Linked DNA regions of Alicycliphilus denitrificans K601. The protein of the gene in region 1 interacts with the protein of each later gene in a pairwise test. Links are inferred from orthologs where the notes say so. Each region holds a gene or a part of one and is shown in the gene's direction. Other genes may lie near its edges.

Region 1 (7,273 bases):
CTGGTTATCGTGGGCGTACTTCCACCGCCGCCGCGCCGCCGGCTTGCCGCCATGACCGATTCCCCCGCGCCCGTATCCGCCAGCGCCCCTGCGGCCCCCCTGGTGCTCACCCCTCTGGGGTGGCGGGACCCGTTCCGCTGGCTTGCCAGGGGCCTGCGCGACGTGGCGGCGGCGCCCGGCATCGCCCTGTTCTATGGCGGCTGCTTCTGGCTCATGGCGCTGGTGCTGGGCTGGGTGTTCCGGGCCAGTCCCGAATACACCATGTCGCTGGTCAGCGGCTGCCTGCTCGTGGGGCCGTTCCTGGCCATGGGGCTGTACGAAACGAGCCGCAGGCGCGAGCTGGGCCTGCCGCCGCAACTGGGCGAGTCCATCACCTGCTGGGACAGCCACATGGGCAGCATGGGCATGCTGGTGCTCGTGCTCGTCGTGCTGGAACTGTTGTGGGGCAGGGCATCGCTGGTGGTGTTCGCGGTGTTCTTCAATACCGGCATGCCCTCCACCACGGGCGTGGTGCAGGCGATTTTCAGCCCTGGCAACTGGCAGTTCATCGTCGTCTACCTGCTGGTGGGCGGGGTGTTCGCGGCCCTGGTGTTCTCCAGCACGGTGGTGTCCATTCCGATGATCCTTGACCGCGACACCGACGCGCTGACGGCGGGCATCGCGAGCGTGCGCGTGGTGCTGGAAAACCCCGGCGTGATGCTGCTGTGGGGCGCGCTCATCACCGCGCTGGTCGTGCTCTCCCTGTGGTGGACCTGGGGGGCGGGCCTGCTCGTGGTCGGGCCGGTACTGGGCCATGCCAGCTGGCACGCCTACCGTGCGGCGGTGGCAGCACCCCGCGCCGCGGAGCCTGCCGTTTCCGCGCCCCCTCAGGACGGAGCCTGACGGCGCCTGCGGCTCACAGCAGCTTGCGCAGCTGCGGCCACACATTGTCGAGCATGCGCGGATGCGCCTCGGCGCGCGGATGGATGCGGTCGGGCTGGAACAGCGCCGTGGAGTCCGGCACGTCGGCAATGCCATGCAGCAGGAACGGCACCAGCGGGACCTTGCGTTCCTTGGCCACGGCCTCGAACAGGGCGGCGAAGCGGCGTGCGTAGTCGGCACCGTAGTTGGGCGGCATCTGCATGCCCACCAGCAGCACGCGCGCGCCGGCGGCCTGTGACTGCTCGACCATCCATGCCAGGTTGTCCCGGGTGTTGGTCAGGGGCAGGCCGCGCAGCGCGTCGTTGGCGCCCAGCTCGATCACCACGTGCGTGGGGCCGTGCTGCCTGAGCAGCGCAGGCAATCGCGCGCGGCCGCCGGCCGTGGTGTCGCCGCTCACGCTAGCGTTGACCACCGTGGCGCCGATCTTTTCCTGGGCCAGCCGCTTCTCCAGCAGCGCCACCCAGCCGCTGCCGCGCGGCAGGCCGTATTCGGCGCTGAGCGAGTCGCCCACCACCAGGATCACGGGGGCCCTGGCGGCGGCCTTGCGGCTCTGCTGCGCGAGCGCAGGCGCCGTGCCGAGCAGGGCCAGGGCGCCGGCCGCGATAAAGTCACGCCGAAACATACGCATCACTGTCGAGAACCTTTCATGTCCGAACCCTTCGCCGCTGCGGCAACAACCACCGCTTCCGAGTCGCCCGTGCCCCCGGAGCCCATCATCGCGGTGGAGCATGTGTACAAGTCGGTCACCGACTCCACGGGCACGCTGGAGATTTTGCGGGATATCGATTTCCGCCTCGCGCCGCAGGAGACCGCCGCCATTGTCGGCGCCTCGGGGTCGGGCAAGAGCACGCTGCTGTCCATCATCGCAGGGCTGGATACGCCCACGCGCGGCACGGTGCGGCTGGCGGGGCAGGACCTGTTCGCGCTGGACGAGGACGAGCGTGCCGCGCTGCGCGCGCGCCAGGTGGGCTTCGTGTTCCAGAGCTTCCAGCTCCTGGGCAACCTCACGGCGCTGGAGAACGTGATGCTGCCGCTGGAGCTGGCCGGCAGCCGCGACGCGCGCCGCCGCGCGACCGAGATGCTGGGCCGCGTGGGTCTGGGCCAGCGCCTGTCGCACTATCCCAAGGTGCTCTCGGGTGGCGAGCAGCAGCGCGTGGCGCTGGCGCGCGCCTTCGTGGTCGAGCCGGCCGTGCTGCTGGCCGACGAGCCCACGGGCAGCCTGGATTTCGCCACCGGCGAGACCATCATGGAGCTGATGTTCGCCCTCAACCGCGAGCAGGGCACGACGCTGGTGCTGGTCACGCACGACCGCGCCATCGCCGCGCGCTGCGACCGGCGCATCACCATCGAGGCCGGGCGCCTGGTGTAGCGGCATGCCAGGAACGGCATCGGGGCCGTTCGTTCAGGCGCGCCGGGGTGCCATGCAGGCAGCCGCCGTGAACAGCACGTCGGTGGACGAATTGAGCGCCGTCTCGGCCGAGTCCTGCAGCACACCGATGATGAAGCCCACGCCTACGACCTGCATGGCCATGTCGTTGCCGATGCCGAACAGGCTGCAGGCCAGCGGGATCAGCAGCAGCGAGCCCCCGGCCACGCCCGAGGCGCCGCAGGCGCAGACCGAGGCCACCAAGCACAGCAGCAGTGCCGTGGGCACGTCCACATGGATGTCCAGGGTGTGGGCGGCCGCCAGCGACAGCACGCTGATGGTGATGGCGGCGCCCGCCATGTTGATCGTGGCGCCCAGCGGGATGGCGATGCTGTAGGTCTCTTCGCTCAGGTTCAGGCGCTTGGCCAGTGCCAGGTTGATGGGGATGTTGGCGGCCGAGCTGCGCGTGAAGAAGGCCGTCACGCCGCTCTCGCGCAGGCAGGTGAGCACGAGCGGGTAGGGGTTGCGGCGGATGGTCAGGAACACGATCAGGGGATTGACCACCAGCGCCATGAACAGCATGCAGCCCAGCAGCACGGCCAGCAGCTGCGCATAGCCCCACAGTGCCTGCGCGCCCGCCTCGGCGAGGGTGGTGGCCACCAGGCCCAGGATGCCCAGCGGCGCGCAGCGGATCACCCACTGGATGATCCGCGTGACGGCCTGCGCGCCGTCCTGCAGCATCTCGCGCGTGGACTCGCTGGCGTGGCGCAGCGCCACGCCCAGGGCCACGGCCCAGGCCAGGATGCCGATGTAGTTGGCATCCTGCAGCGCCTTGACCGGGTTGGCCACGATGCTGCCCACCACGTTGAGCAGCACCTCCGAGACCGCGCCCGGCGCAGCCTGCGCCTGTGCTGCACCCTTGAGCGCTAGGGTGCTCGGAAACCACATGCTGGCGGCCACGCCCACGGCGGCCGCGGCCAGCGTGCCAATGGCGTACAGCAGCAGGATCGGGCGCATGTGCGTGTTCTCGCCCGGGCGGTGGTTGCCGATGGCGGCTACCACCAGCACGAACACCAGCACCGGGGCGATTGCCTTGAGCGCGGAGATGAAGAGATGGCCCAGAAATGCCACGGCGGGCGTGGCGGCGGGCCAGGCGGCGGCCAGCGCCACGCCCAGGATCAGCGCGATCGCGATCTGGGAGACCAGGCTGGTGCGCTGCGCACGGCGCAGCAGGGGAGAGAGGATCATGGTGCAACAGGAACCGGGAGCCGCGCGTGCCCGCGGGATAGGCGGGGCGGACGCTTGCGCCATGGCGGATGGCCAGGGGGCTCGTGGAATGGTGTGGGCGCGATTCTAAAAGCCCGGCCCGCAAGCCCGGATAATCCCCGCCATGTCTTCCCCCAAGATCCTGTTCGGCTTCCATGCCGTGGGCGTGCGCCTGAAGACGGCGCCGCAGTCCATCATCGAGGTGTATTACGAGGCCACGCGCCGCGACGCACGCATGCGCCAGTTCCTTGCGCGCGCCAAGGAAGCGGGCGTGCGCCTGATCGAGGCCGACGGCCTGCGCCTGGCCAAGCTGGCGGGCAGCCATGGACACCAGGGCGTGGCCGCGCGCGTGCAGGCCGTGGCGCAGCTGCATTCGCTGGACGATCTGCTCGACCAGCTGGAGGCCGACGGCGTGGCGAACCCGCTGCTGCTGGTGCTCGACGGCGTGACCGATCCGCACAACCTGGGGGCTTGCCTGCGCGTGGCCGACGGAGCGGGCGCGCACGCCGTGATAGCGCCCAAGGACCATGCCGTGGGAATCAGCGCCACCGTGGCCAAGGTGGCCAGCGGCGCGGCCGAGACCATGCCGTACTTCATGGTCACCAACCTGGCGCGCACGCTGGGTGAGCTCAAGGAACGCAACATCTGGGTCATCGGCACCAGCGGCGACGCCGACAAGACGCTCTACCAGGTGGACCTGAAGGGCCCCGTTGCGCTGGTGCTGGGCGCCGAGGGACCGGGCATGCGCCAGCTCACGCGTAAGACCTGCGACGAACTCGTAAGCATCCCGATGAAGGGAGCGGTGGAGAGTCTGAACGTTTCGGTGGCCAGCGCCGTGTGCCTGTACGAGGCGCTGCGCCAGCGCGGCTGACCGGCCTCAGCGCCTGGCCGCAAGGTCGGCTAGCACGGCGGCCAGCCGGTCCAGGTTCTGCTCGTTGCCGGGCACGCAGACAGGTGCCAGGCGCGCGCAGGTCTCGGTGTCCGCGAACGTCTGGCGCCAGCCGATGCGGGTGCCGCCGTCCTGCGGCGCCAAGGTGAGCGCCAGCTCGAACCAGGGCGCGCTGGTGTGCTCGATCACGACGCGCTGGCACGCCACGATCTCGGTGAAACGGCATTCGTTGGCGTAGTCGGTGCCGTCCGGTCCGTGCAGGGTGTGGATCCAGCGTCCGCCCGGGCGGAAGTCGAACGTGTGGAAGGTGCTGCGGAAGCCGGCCGGCCCCCACCAGCGCGAGATCAGGCGCCAGTCGGCAATGGCGCCGAATACGGCCGCAGGCGAGGCGGCCAGCACGCGCGTGGTGCAGAGCGTGCGGATCTCGTTGGATGCTGCAGGGCTCATGGCGATTCACTGCATGGAATGCAGGCCGATGCAATTGCCTTCGGTATCGATCACGAGGGCAATGTGCCCGTGCGGCGCAATGGAAAACTTGGGCTTGGACACCTGGCCTCCCGCGGCTTCGGCGCGGCCCTGCTCCACGGCGCAATCGTCGCAGGCGAAGTACACCAGCGTGCCGCCGTCCGAGGGCGCGCCCTCCATCTTGACCAGTGCTCCGCTTGCGCCCATGGTGCTCATGTCACCGGGAAAGGACAGCATCTGCAGACCGCCATCCAGCTCGGCGGGCGCCGCCAGCGGTTGCAGCGTGCACTGGAATACCGTCTCATAGAAGCGCCGCGCGCGCTCCATGTCCTGCACATAGATTTCGAACCAGACGACGGGATTGGGTTTCATTTGTGGCTCCTGGGTGGCTGGGGGTGGATCGATCAGGCACGCGGGTGGTGGTCGATGGGTGCTTTGTCGGAGGCGTCAACGGTGATCGCGTGGCCGGCAGGGCATTCGGTCTGGTATCCGCCTCACCCGCGGCGCGCCGCTTCGATGGCGGCGATGTCGATCTTGCGCATCTGCATCATGGCGTCGAACGCACGCTTCGCGGCCGCGCGATCAGGGCCGGTGACTGCCTCGGTCAGGGCCACCGGCGTGATCTGCCAGGAAATGCCCCATTTGTCCCTGCACCAGCCGCATACGCTTTCTTCGCCGCCGTTGCCGACGATCGCATCCCAGTACCGGTCGGTTTCCGCCTGGTCCGAGGTCGCGATCTGGAACGAGAAGGCCTCGCTGTGCTTGAACGCGGGGCCGCCGTTGAGCCCGAGGCAGGGGATCCCCATGACCGTGAATTCGACGGTCAATACATTGCCTTGCTTGCCGGATGGAAAGTCGCCCGGGGCGTGGTGGATCGCGCCGATTGACGAGTCGGGGAAAGTCCGGGCGTAGAAGCGCGCGGCCTCCTCGGCGCCGCCGTCGTACCAAAGGCAAATCGTGTTCTTCGCGGGTTTCATCATTTCGCTTCTCCACATCCTTGCAAGCCAGCGCACATTTAGTCTGGAATGTCCGGCTCCACGAGCGCGGCCAGCTGGGCGAGGGACTCCTGCCAGCCCAGGTAGCACATCTCCAGGGGAATGGCCTGCGGGATTCCCGCCTGGGCGATGCTCAGTTCCGTGCCGCAGACCACCGGCTTGAGCCTGACCGTGACTTCCAGCACGCCAGGAAGGTTCGGATCGTCAAACCGGTCCGTGTAGCGGATGAGCGCGTCCGGGACGAGTTCAAGGTACTCGCCCGAGAACGAGTGCCCGTGGCCTGTGCCGAAGTTGTGGAACGACATGCGGAACGTGCCCCCGGCGCGGGCTTCCAAGTGATGCACCTTGCAGGTGAAGCCATGGGGCGGGAGCCATTTGGCCATGGCGTCGGCCTCCAGGAAGGCACGGTAGACTTTCTCGGGCCTGGCGCGCAGCACGCGATGGAGATGGACGGTTCGGTCGGACATGGGGACTCCTCGGGTGGGTTGATGCATGGGGATCAATGCTGCGCCGTCACGTTCACCATCCACGGCGTGCCGAAGCGGTCGCGCACCATGCCGAAGCCGGGCGACCAGAACGTGGCCGCGTACGGCATCACGACCTGCCCACCGTTGCCGAGCGCGTCGAACAGGCGCTGCCCCTCGGCCGCATCGGCGGCCTGGATCGACACCCACAAGCCCTGCGGCAGCTGGTAGCCGCCGCCGCACAGGGCAGGGTCCTGCCCCGGCACGGCCGGCATGGTGTCGGAGCCCATCAGCGACTGCCCCTCAATCTGCAGGTGCACGTGCATGATGCGGTTCCTGGCCGATTCGGGCAGCTTTGGCATGCCTTCCGACGCAGGCATCTCGCCGAAGGTGCTCTGGTGGACGATGGTGCCGCCAAACAGCCTGGCGTAGAAGGCAAAGGCCTCGGCGCAGTTGCCGTCGAAATTGAGGTAGGGGGTGAACTGCATGTGTGTCTCCTGACGTTGGTGCTTGCAAATGGCGTGGGTGGTGCGCAATGCCGTCGGTCACGTGCGGCCGCCGGCGAAAGCCTTGGCATGCGGTCAAAGCGAGCGGCCGTCGAAGTGCTTGACGGACAGGCTGGCCAGATCGATGTCGTGCACGCAGCGGACGTTGATGGCCGCCATCGGCCGGCCCTTGGGGTCGACTCCCTCGGCGTAGGGATGGATGCCGCAGGTCGGGCAGAAGCGGTGCCGAATCGCGTGCTTGTGGAACTGGTAGGTCGATGCGGCGTCGTTCGGCGAGATCAGCTTGAGCTCGCCGCGCGGCATGAACCACAGTAGCGCGCCCTTGCGTTGGCAGATCGAGCAGTTGCAGGACACCACTTCCTGGATGTCGCCTTCGAACTCCATTGCCACTTTCCCGCAGT
Region 2 (7,423 bases), 1.2 Mb from region 1 along the record:
GGCGCGCGGCGAAGTAACCGCTCAGATGGTGCTCTGCCGTGGCGTCCAGCGCCAGAGGCGGCTGCTGCGCCGCCAGCCAGCCGGCATACAGCGAGAGGTCGCGGCGGTAGGCGGCCAGGGTGTTGCGCGACAGGCCATCCTCCAGCCACAGGGCGTCTAGGAACGAGTCGATGGCGTTCTGGCTTTCGGGCAGCATGTGAAAAAGCCGCCCGAGAGCGGCCTTGATCCATAGAAAGGAGCAGCTTACTCCAGCGTGAGTTTCTGCTTTTGCACCACCTGCTTGTAGATCTCGAACTCGGCCTTGATCTGCTCGGCGAACTGCTCGGGCGTGTTGGCGACGATGATGGAGTCGGTGTCCTCGATGCGCTTGCGCACGGCGGGGTCTTCCAGGGCCTTCTTGGTGCCGGCGCTGATCTTGTCCACCACGTCCTTGGGCAGGCCCTTGGGGCCCAGGATGCCGTAGTAGGCCATGCGATTGACGGGCTCCAGGCCCACCTCCTTGAAGGTGGGCACGTTGGGCAGGGCCGCCACGCGCTGCGGCGCGGACACCACGATGGGCACGAGCTTACCGCTCTTGATGAACGGCAGCGCCGAGGGCAGGTTGTCGAAGATGATGGGCACCTGGCCGGCCACCGTGTCGTTGAGGGCCGGGCCCGCGCCGCGGTAGGGGATGTGCGTGACGAAGGTGTTGGAGAGGCTCTTGTAGAGCTCCATCAGCAGGTGGCCGATGCCGCCCGTGCCCGACGAGGCGTACGAATACTTGCCCGGGTTCTTCTGGAGTTCCGCCAGGAAGGACTTGTAGTCCTTGGCCGGGAAGCTCGGATGCACCGCGATGATGTTGGGCGTGGCCGCGATGTTGATGATGGGGGTGAAGTCCGTCAGCGGGTTGTACGGCACCTTGGTGTTGATGGCCGGGTTGGCGGCCGTGGTGGACACGGTGGCGATGCCCAGGTTGTAGCCGTCGGGCGTGGCGCGCGCGGTTTCCTGCGCGCCGATGATGCCGCCGCCGCCGCCGCGGTTCTCGACCACTACCGACTGCCCCAGCGCGCGCGACAGCGGGTCGGCGATGACCCGCGCGATGATGTCCGTCGTGCCGCCGGCGGCAAACGGCACCAGCAGCTTGACGGGCTTGTTGGGGTAGGCCTGCGCGAAGGCCGTGCCGGCCGTCGCCGCCAGCAGGGCCAGGGCCAGGCAGTTGCGTCGTTGCATGTGAGATCTCCTCATCCCAATCGTGTTGGGTAAAAAATGCCAGAAAGGGGTAGGCGGCGATCCTAAGGCACCCGGGCGCCCGAGTGGGCCCTTCCGGCACCCCGATCTGCCAGTGATTTCCCGCGTTTTTCCGCCCGGACGCCCCATGGCCGCGTGCCGCCGCGTCGCCTGCGCGACACGCGTCGTCACGGTATGCTGCGCGCCGTGAATTACGCGCAGCTCCTTTTCCCCGACTTCTCCCTGATCCTGTGCGGCTACCTGATCTGCCGCTACACGCCCCTGAACCGCAGCGTCTGGCAGCCGGTGGAAAGCCTGGTGTACTACCTGCTGTTCCCAGTGCTGCTATTCCAGTCCATCGTCAAGAGCCCCATCGACGTGGGCGAGGCCGCGAGCCTGGTCGCCGCGGGCCTGGGCACCGGCCTGTGCGGCGTGGCGCTGGCCTACAGCCTGCCGCACCTGCCCTGGCTGGGCCGGCACATCGACCGGCGCGACCACGCGGCGGCGGCCCAGGTGGCGTTCCGCTTCAACTCCTTCATCGTGCTGGCCCTGGCCGACCGCCTGGCCGGCGCCCAGGGCCTGCTGATGGTGGCCGTGCTCATCGGCGTGTGCGTACCCGTGCTGAACGTGGCGGCCGTGTGGCCCATGGCGCGCGGCAGCCAGCAGGGCTTCGTGCGCGAGCTGCTGCGCAACCCGCTGATCATCGCCACGGTCACGGGCCTGGTGGCCAATCTGCTGGGCTTTCGCATACCGCCGTGGCTGGAGCCCTCGGTCAGCCGCATAGGCGCCGCCTCGCTGGCCCTGGGGCTCATGGCCGCGGGCGCGGGCATGCAGTTCGGCCTGCTCACGCGCAGCAAGCTGCTGTCGGCGTCGGTGCTGTTCATACGCCACCTGGCCCAGCCCCTGATCGCCTGGGCCTTTGCGCGGCTGCTGCGGCTCGACGCCACGCAGACCACCGTGCTGATGGCCTTTTGCGCCGTCTCCACGGCCTCCAGCTGCTACGTGCTGGCGGCGCGCATGGGCTACAACGGCGCCTACGTGGCGGGGCTGGTGACGCTGTCCACCGTGCTGGGGGTGGCGAGCCTGACGTTCGCGCTCGGCATGCTGCGCTGATGCTACCCTATTGATAGCTGCTTACGCCTGATACACGGGCGCTAGAGCCAATTTTCTTTCAAATTCCTTGCGCCAGCGCCCAGGCCACGTGCTCGCGCACCAGGGCGCTCGCGTCGTTGGCGCGCGTTGCCAGCGCGGCGCGCAGGGCACCGGCCTCGCCGGCATCGCGCGTGGCGCGCAGCGCATTGCCCAGCGCTACGGCGATGTTGCGCAGCCAGCGCTCGTGCCCTATGCGGCGTATGGGCCCGCCCTCGGTCATGCGCAGGAACATGGCCTCGTCCCATGCGAACAGCTGCGCCAGCTGCTGCCCCTCCAGGGGAGCGCGCGCGTCGAAGTCGGGCAGGCTGCTGGGCTGGGCGAACTTGTTCCAGGGGCAGATCAGCTGGCAGTCGTCGCAGCCATAGATGCGGTTGCCCATGAGGGGGCGCAGCGCCGGGGGGATGGGCCCCGCGTGCTCGATGGTCAGGTAGGAGATACAGCGGCGCGCGTCCACGCGGTGCGGCGCCACGATGGCCTGCGTGGGGCACACGTCCATGCAGGCCTGGCAGCTGCCGCAGTGCGCGGTGACGGGCTCCGTGGGCGCGAGCGCCATGTCCAGGTAGATCTCGCCGAGGAAGAACATGGAGCCCGCCTCGCGCGAGAGCACCAGCGTGTGCTTGCCGCGCCAGCCCTGGCCGCTGCGGCGCGCCAGCTCGGCCTCCAGCACGGGGGCCGAGTCGGTGAACACGCGGTGACCGAACGGGCCCACGGCCTCGGCGATGCGGTCGCTGAGCTTCTGCAGGCGCGCGCGCAGCACCTTGTGGTAATCGCGCCCCCGGGCATAGACGGAGACGATGGCCTCCTGCGGGCGCCGCAGCCGCTCGAACTCCACGGCCTGCCAGCCTTCGGGCGTGGTGCGCGGCAGGTAGTCCATGCGCGCGGTGATCACGCTCACCGTGCCCGGCACCAGCTCGGCCGGGCGCGCGCGCCTGAGGCCATGGGCGGCCATGTAATGCATCTCGCCATGGAAACCTTCGGCAAGCCATTGCATCAATCCAGGCTCGGCGGCGGACAGGTCCACGCCGGCCACGCCGATTTGGGAGAATCCCAGCTCGCGCGCCCAGCCCTGGATCCGAGGAACGAGTTGACTGCTGCACACCATCAACACCCGATTGTAGAAACGCCCCGCCGCCTGTCGCTGCGCTGGCAGGACGAGGACGACACGGCGCGCTTCGCCGCGCGGCTGGCCGCGCAGCCGGGCCTGGCCAACGCCTTCATTGCCCTGCACGGCGACCTGGGTGCGGGCAAGACCACCCTGGTGCGCCACCTGCTGCGCGCCCTGGGCGTGGCCGGGCGCATCAAAAGCCCGACCTATGCCGTGGTCGAACCGCACCAGGCGCCAGGGCTGTTCATATGGCATTTCGACTTCTACCGCTTCCACGACCCGCGCGAGTGGGAGGACGCCGGCTTTCGCGACATCTTCGCCAGCCCCGGCCTGAAGTTGGCCGAATGGCCGGACAATGCCGGTTCCCTTGCTCCGCCAGCGGATATTGCTCTTTACATTGAAGCAGAGGATGATCTGGCCCGGCATGTGACTCTGCAGGCGCACACGCCCCTGGGCAGCGCCATACTGCAAGGACTCGACACCCCATGAGCGACGCGCCCCTCCCCCACCCGCTCCACACCCGCCGCACGCTGCTGCAGGCGGGCAGCCTGGTACTGCTGCTGGGCCGGCAGCAGATCGCACGCGGCGCCACCATCGTGGCTGTGCGCGTGTGGCCCGCGCCCGAGTATTCGCGCGTGACCATCGAATCCGACCGCCAGCTCGTCGCCAAGCAGTTCTTCGTGCCCACGCCGCCGCGCCTGGCGGTGGACATCGAGGGACTGGACCTTGACCCCTCGCTGCGCGAACTGGTGGCCAAGGTGCGGCCCGACGACCCCAACATCGCCGGCATCCGCGTGGGCCAGTACGCGCCCGGCGTGGTGCGCCTGGTGGTGGATCTCAAGCAGGCGGCGCGTCCCCAGGTGTTCACGCTGCAGCCCGTCGCCGCCTACCAGCACCGGCTGGTGTTCGACCTCTACCCCGCAGTGCCGCCCGATCCGCTGGAGGCCCTGATCGCCGAGCGCCTGCGCGACGCCGGATCTTCCGCCGGCGCCCCGCAGCCGGCCGCGCCGGACATTGCCAAGGCGCCCGCCCCGGACCCGCTGGACGAGCTGATCGCGCAGCACAGCCTCAAGCCGGGCATGCCAACGCCGCCCGCGCCGGGGAACGCGCCTGCGCCGGCCGCGCCGCCCCGCACGCGCGGCGCGGCGCCCGCCACGGCGCGCGCCACCGACCGCCTCATCATCGTCGCCCTGGACCCCGGCCATGGCGGCGAGGACCCCGGCGCCATAGGCCCCGGCGGCACGCGCGAGAAGGACGTGGTGCTCAAGGTGGCGCACCAGCTGCGCGACCGCATCAACGCCACCCAGGTGGGCGGCAACCCCATGCGCGCCTTCCTCACGCGCGACGGCGACTACTTCGTGCCGCTGGGCACGCGCGTGGAGAAGGCGCGGCGCGTGCAGGCCGACCTATTCGTTTCCATCCATGCCGATGCCTTCACCACCCCGTCGGCGCGCGGCGCCAGCGTGTTCGCGCTGAGCCAGAGCGGGGCGTCGAGCTCCGCCGCGCGATGGCTCGCCAACAAGGAGAACGAGGCCGACCTGATCGGCGGCGTGAACGTGGGCAGCCAGGACCGGCACGTGCAGCGCGCGCTGCTGGACATGAGCACCACGGCGCAGATCAACGATAGCCTCAAGCTCGGCAGCGTGCTGCTGGGCGAGATCGGCGGCATGGCCCGGCTGCACAAGCCGCGCGTGGAGCAAGCCGGCTTCGCGGTCCTGAAGGCGCCGGACATCCCCAGCGTGCTGGTGGAGACGGCCTTCATCAGCAACCCCGAGGAGGAGGCCAAGCTGCGCTCGGCCGCCTATCAGGAGCAGCTGGCCGACGCGCTGATGCGCGGCATCATCCGCTACTTCGCCAAGAACCCGCCGCTGGCACGCAGCCGGTCGGTCTAGGCATGGGGCTCAGGAGGACTCGCCATGGCACTGCCCCACGTCGCCCCGGGAGAAATCACCCGCCTGGAGCCGCTCGGCGAGCGGCTGACCGACACCGTCTCCACCGCCCTGTTCAAGGCCGCCCAGCTGGAGGTGGTGCGCCTAGTGCTGCCGCGCGGCCACACCATGCGCGAGCATCGCGTACAGTGCGAGATTACGCTGCAATGCATGGAGGGCGCGCTTGACCTCACCGTCGATGGCCGCACCCAGCGTATGCAGGCCGGCGACTTGGTGTACCTGGCCGCGGGCCAGCCCCATGCGCTTGCCGCCGTGCAGGACACCTCCCTGCTGCTGACGATCTGCCTGCTGCCCGCCGCATAGGTCCGGCGGCAGCGCCCGGCGGCCCTTGGATGGCGGCCGCCCGCTCCGCGGCGCCCCGTTCCGGGGCGTTTTCATGCGGGTTAACCCAGGTCTTATAAGACTCATTGCATATCGAATATTGCGCGGCGGGAATGCTCGGGGGCGCCGCCTGCGTGCACCATAGAAGCAATGACCGCGCACTGCGCCCCGCTGCACGCCTGGACCGTCCCATGACACACGCCACACCTTCCTCCGCCGACGCCCGCCCCATCCGCTTCTACCACCGCGGCGCGGTGGTCAGCATCCAGGGGATGCACACCACGCGCACGGTGCTGGACTGGCTGCGCGAGGACGTCCGCTGCACGGGCACCAAGGAGGGCTGCAACGAGGGCGACTGCGGCGCCTGCACCGTGGTGCTGGGCGAGCTGGACGCGAATGGCCAGCTGCAGCTCGCCAGCGTCAACGCCTGCATACAGTTCCTGCCCACGCTCGACGGCAAGGCCCTGTTCACGGTAGAGGACCTGCAAGCCATGACCCCCGCACAGTCCTGCTGCGGCGGCGCGGCCCAGCCCCTGCACCCGGTGCAGCAAGCCCTGGTGGAGTGCCACGGCTCGCAGTGCGGCTTCTGCACGCCGGGCTTCGCGATGTCGCTGTGGAACACCTACGAGCAGCACCGGCAGGCAGGTACCCGGCCCACGCGCCAGCAGCTCGCGGACGACCTCTCGGGCAACCTGTGCCGTTGCACGGGCTACCGCCCCATCCTGGACGCGGGCCAGCGCATGTTCGACCTGCCCGCGGCCGCGTTCGACCGCGCCGCCGTGGCCAGGGCGCTGCAAGCCCTGGCGCAGGAACCCGCCCTGGCCTACGGCGCCGCCCACCACACGATCAGCGAGCGCACTGACCACTTCCACGCCCCGCGCACGCTGGAGGACCTGGCGCGGCTGCGCCTGGAGCAGCCCCAGGCGCGGCTGCTGGCGGGCTCCACCGACATCGGCCTGTGGGTGAACAAGCAGTTTCGCGACGTGGGCGACCTGATCTACCTGGGCGGCGTGCGGGAGCTGCGCGCCGTGGAGGAGCGAGACGGCGCGCTCTGGATAGGCGCTGGCGCCACGCTGGAGCAGGCCTGGGCCGCGCTCGCCGCGCGCGCCCCGGCGCTGACCGACGTATGGCTGCGCTTCGCCTCCACGCCCATACGCCACGCCGGCACCATGGGCGGCAACGTGGCCAACGGCTCGCCCATCGGCGACTCGGCCCCCATCCTGATGGCGCTGGACGCGCAGGTCGAGCTGCGCCGCGGAGCCGCCGTGCGCCGCCTGCCGCTGCCCGACTTCTACCTGGACTACATGAAGAACGCGCTGCAGGAGGGCGAGTTCGTGCAGGCCATCGTCGTGCCGCTCGCGGCCTTTGCGCGCCAGGTGCGCGGCTACAAGATCAGCAAGCGCTTCGACTGCGACATCTCGGCACTGTGCGCGGGCATGGCCATCGCGCTGGATGGCGAGACCGTCGCCAGCGTACGCCTGGCCTATGGCGGCATGGCGGCCACCGTGCAGCGCGCGGCCCGCGCCGAGTCCGCGCTGCTCGGCCAGCCCTGGACCGAGGACAGCGTGCGCGCCGCGCAGCAGGCGCTGGCGCAGGACTTCCAGCCCCTGACCGACATGCGCGCCAGCAGCGCCTACCGCCTGCAGGTGGCGCAGAACCTGCTGCAGCGCCTGTGGCTGGAAACGCGCCC

Evidence for each region.
Region 2: the proteins of rlmB (region 1) and tsaE interact in binary tests that used the Escherichia coli proteins (3 or more experiments, as listed by UniProt). The link is inferred for Alicycliphilus denitrificans K601 from one-to-one orthologs.

Annotation. Positions count from the first base shown.
Region 1 is NC_015422.1:2,975,564-2,982,836, reverse strand. What follows is about bases 2,727-5,550. They hold rlmB (23S rRNA (guanosine(2251)-2'-O)-methyltransferase RlmB), read left to right. Parts: upstream 2,727-3,677; coding sequence 3,678-4,424; downstream 4,425-5,550. Other genes in these bases: ALIDE2_RS14180 (VOC family protein), read right to left, coding at 5,402-5,550; ALIDE2_RS14185 (VOC family protein), read right to left, coding at 4,896-5,279; ALIDE2_RS14190 (SRPBCC domain-containing protein), read right to left, coding at 4,431-4,889; sstT (serine/threonine transporter SstT), read right to left, coding at 2,727-3,535. In the rest of the region: ALIDE2_RS14215 (DUF2189 domain-containing protein), read left to right, coding at 52-882; ALIDE2_RS14210 (arylesterase), read right to left, coding at 896-1,543; ALIDE2_RS14205 (ABC transporter ATP-binding protein), read left to right, coding at 1,568-2,290; more of sstT, read right to left, coding at 2,324-2,726; more of ALIDE2_RS14180, read right to left, coding at 5,551-5,887; ALIDE2_RS14175 (SRPBCC family protein), read right to left, coding at 5,923-6,369; ALIDE2_RS14170 (VOC family protein), read right to left, coding at 6,402-6,854; ALIDE2_RS14165 (GFA family protein), read right to left, coding at 6,948-7,273. UniProt on the Escherichia coli protein: Specifically methylates the ribose of guanosine 2251 in 23S rRNA.
Region 2 is NC_015422.1:4,204,353-4,211,775, reverse strand. What follows is about bases 2,224-5,197. They hold tsaE (tRNA (adenosine(37)-N6)-threonylcarbamoyltransferase complex ATPase subunit type 1 TsaE), read left to right. Parts: upstream 2,224-3,442; coding sequence 3,443-3,952; downstream 3,953-5,197. Other genes in these bases: ALIDE2_RS20015 (N-acetylmuramoyl-L-alanine amidase), read left to right, coding at 3,949-5,197; queG (tRNA epoxyqueuosine(34) reductase QueG), read right to left, coding at 2,378-3,460; ALIDE2_RS20030 (AEC family transporter), read left to right, coding at 2,224-2,319. Outside these bases: site-specific tyrosine recombinase XerD, read right to left, coding at 1-196; ALIDE2_RS20035 (tripartite tricarboxylate transporter substrate binding protein BugE), read right to left, coding at 244-1,209; more of ALIDE2_RS20030, read left to right, coding at 1,402-2,223; more of ALIDE2_RS20015, read left to right, coding at 5,198-5,355; ALIDE2_RS20010 (cupin domain-containing protein), read left to right, coding at 5,380-5,715; xdhA (xanthine dehydrogenase small subunit), read left to right, coding at 5,925-7,423. UniProt on the Escherichia coli protein: Required for the formation of a threonylcarbamoyl group on adenosine at position 37 (t(6)A37) in tRNAs that read codons beginning with adenine.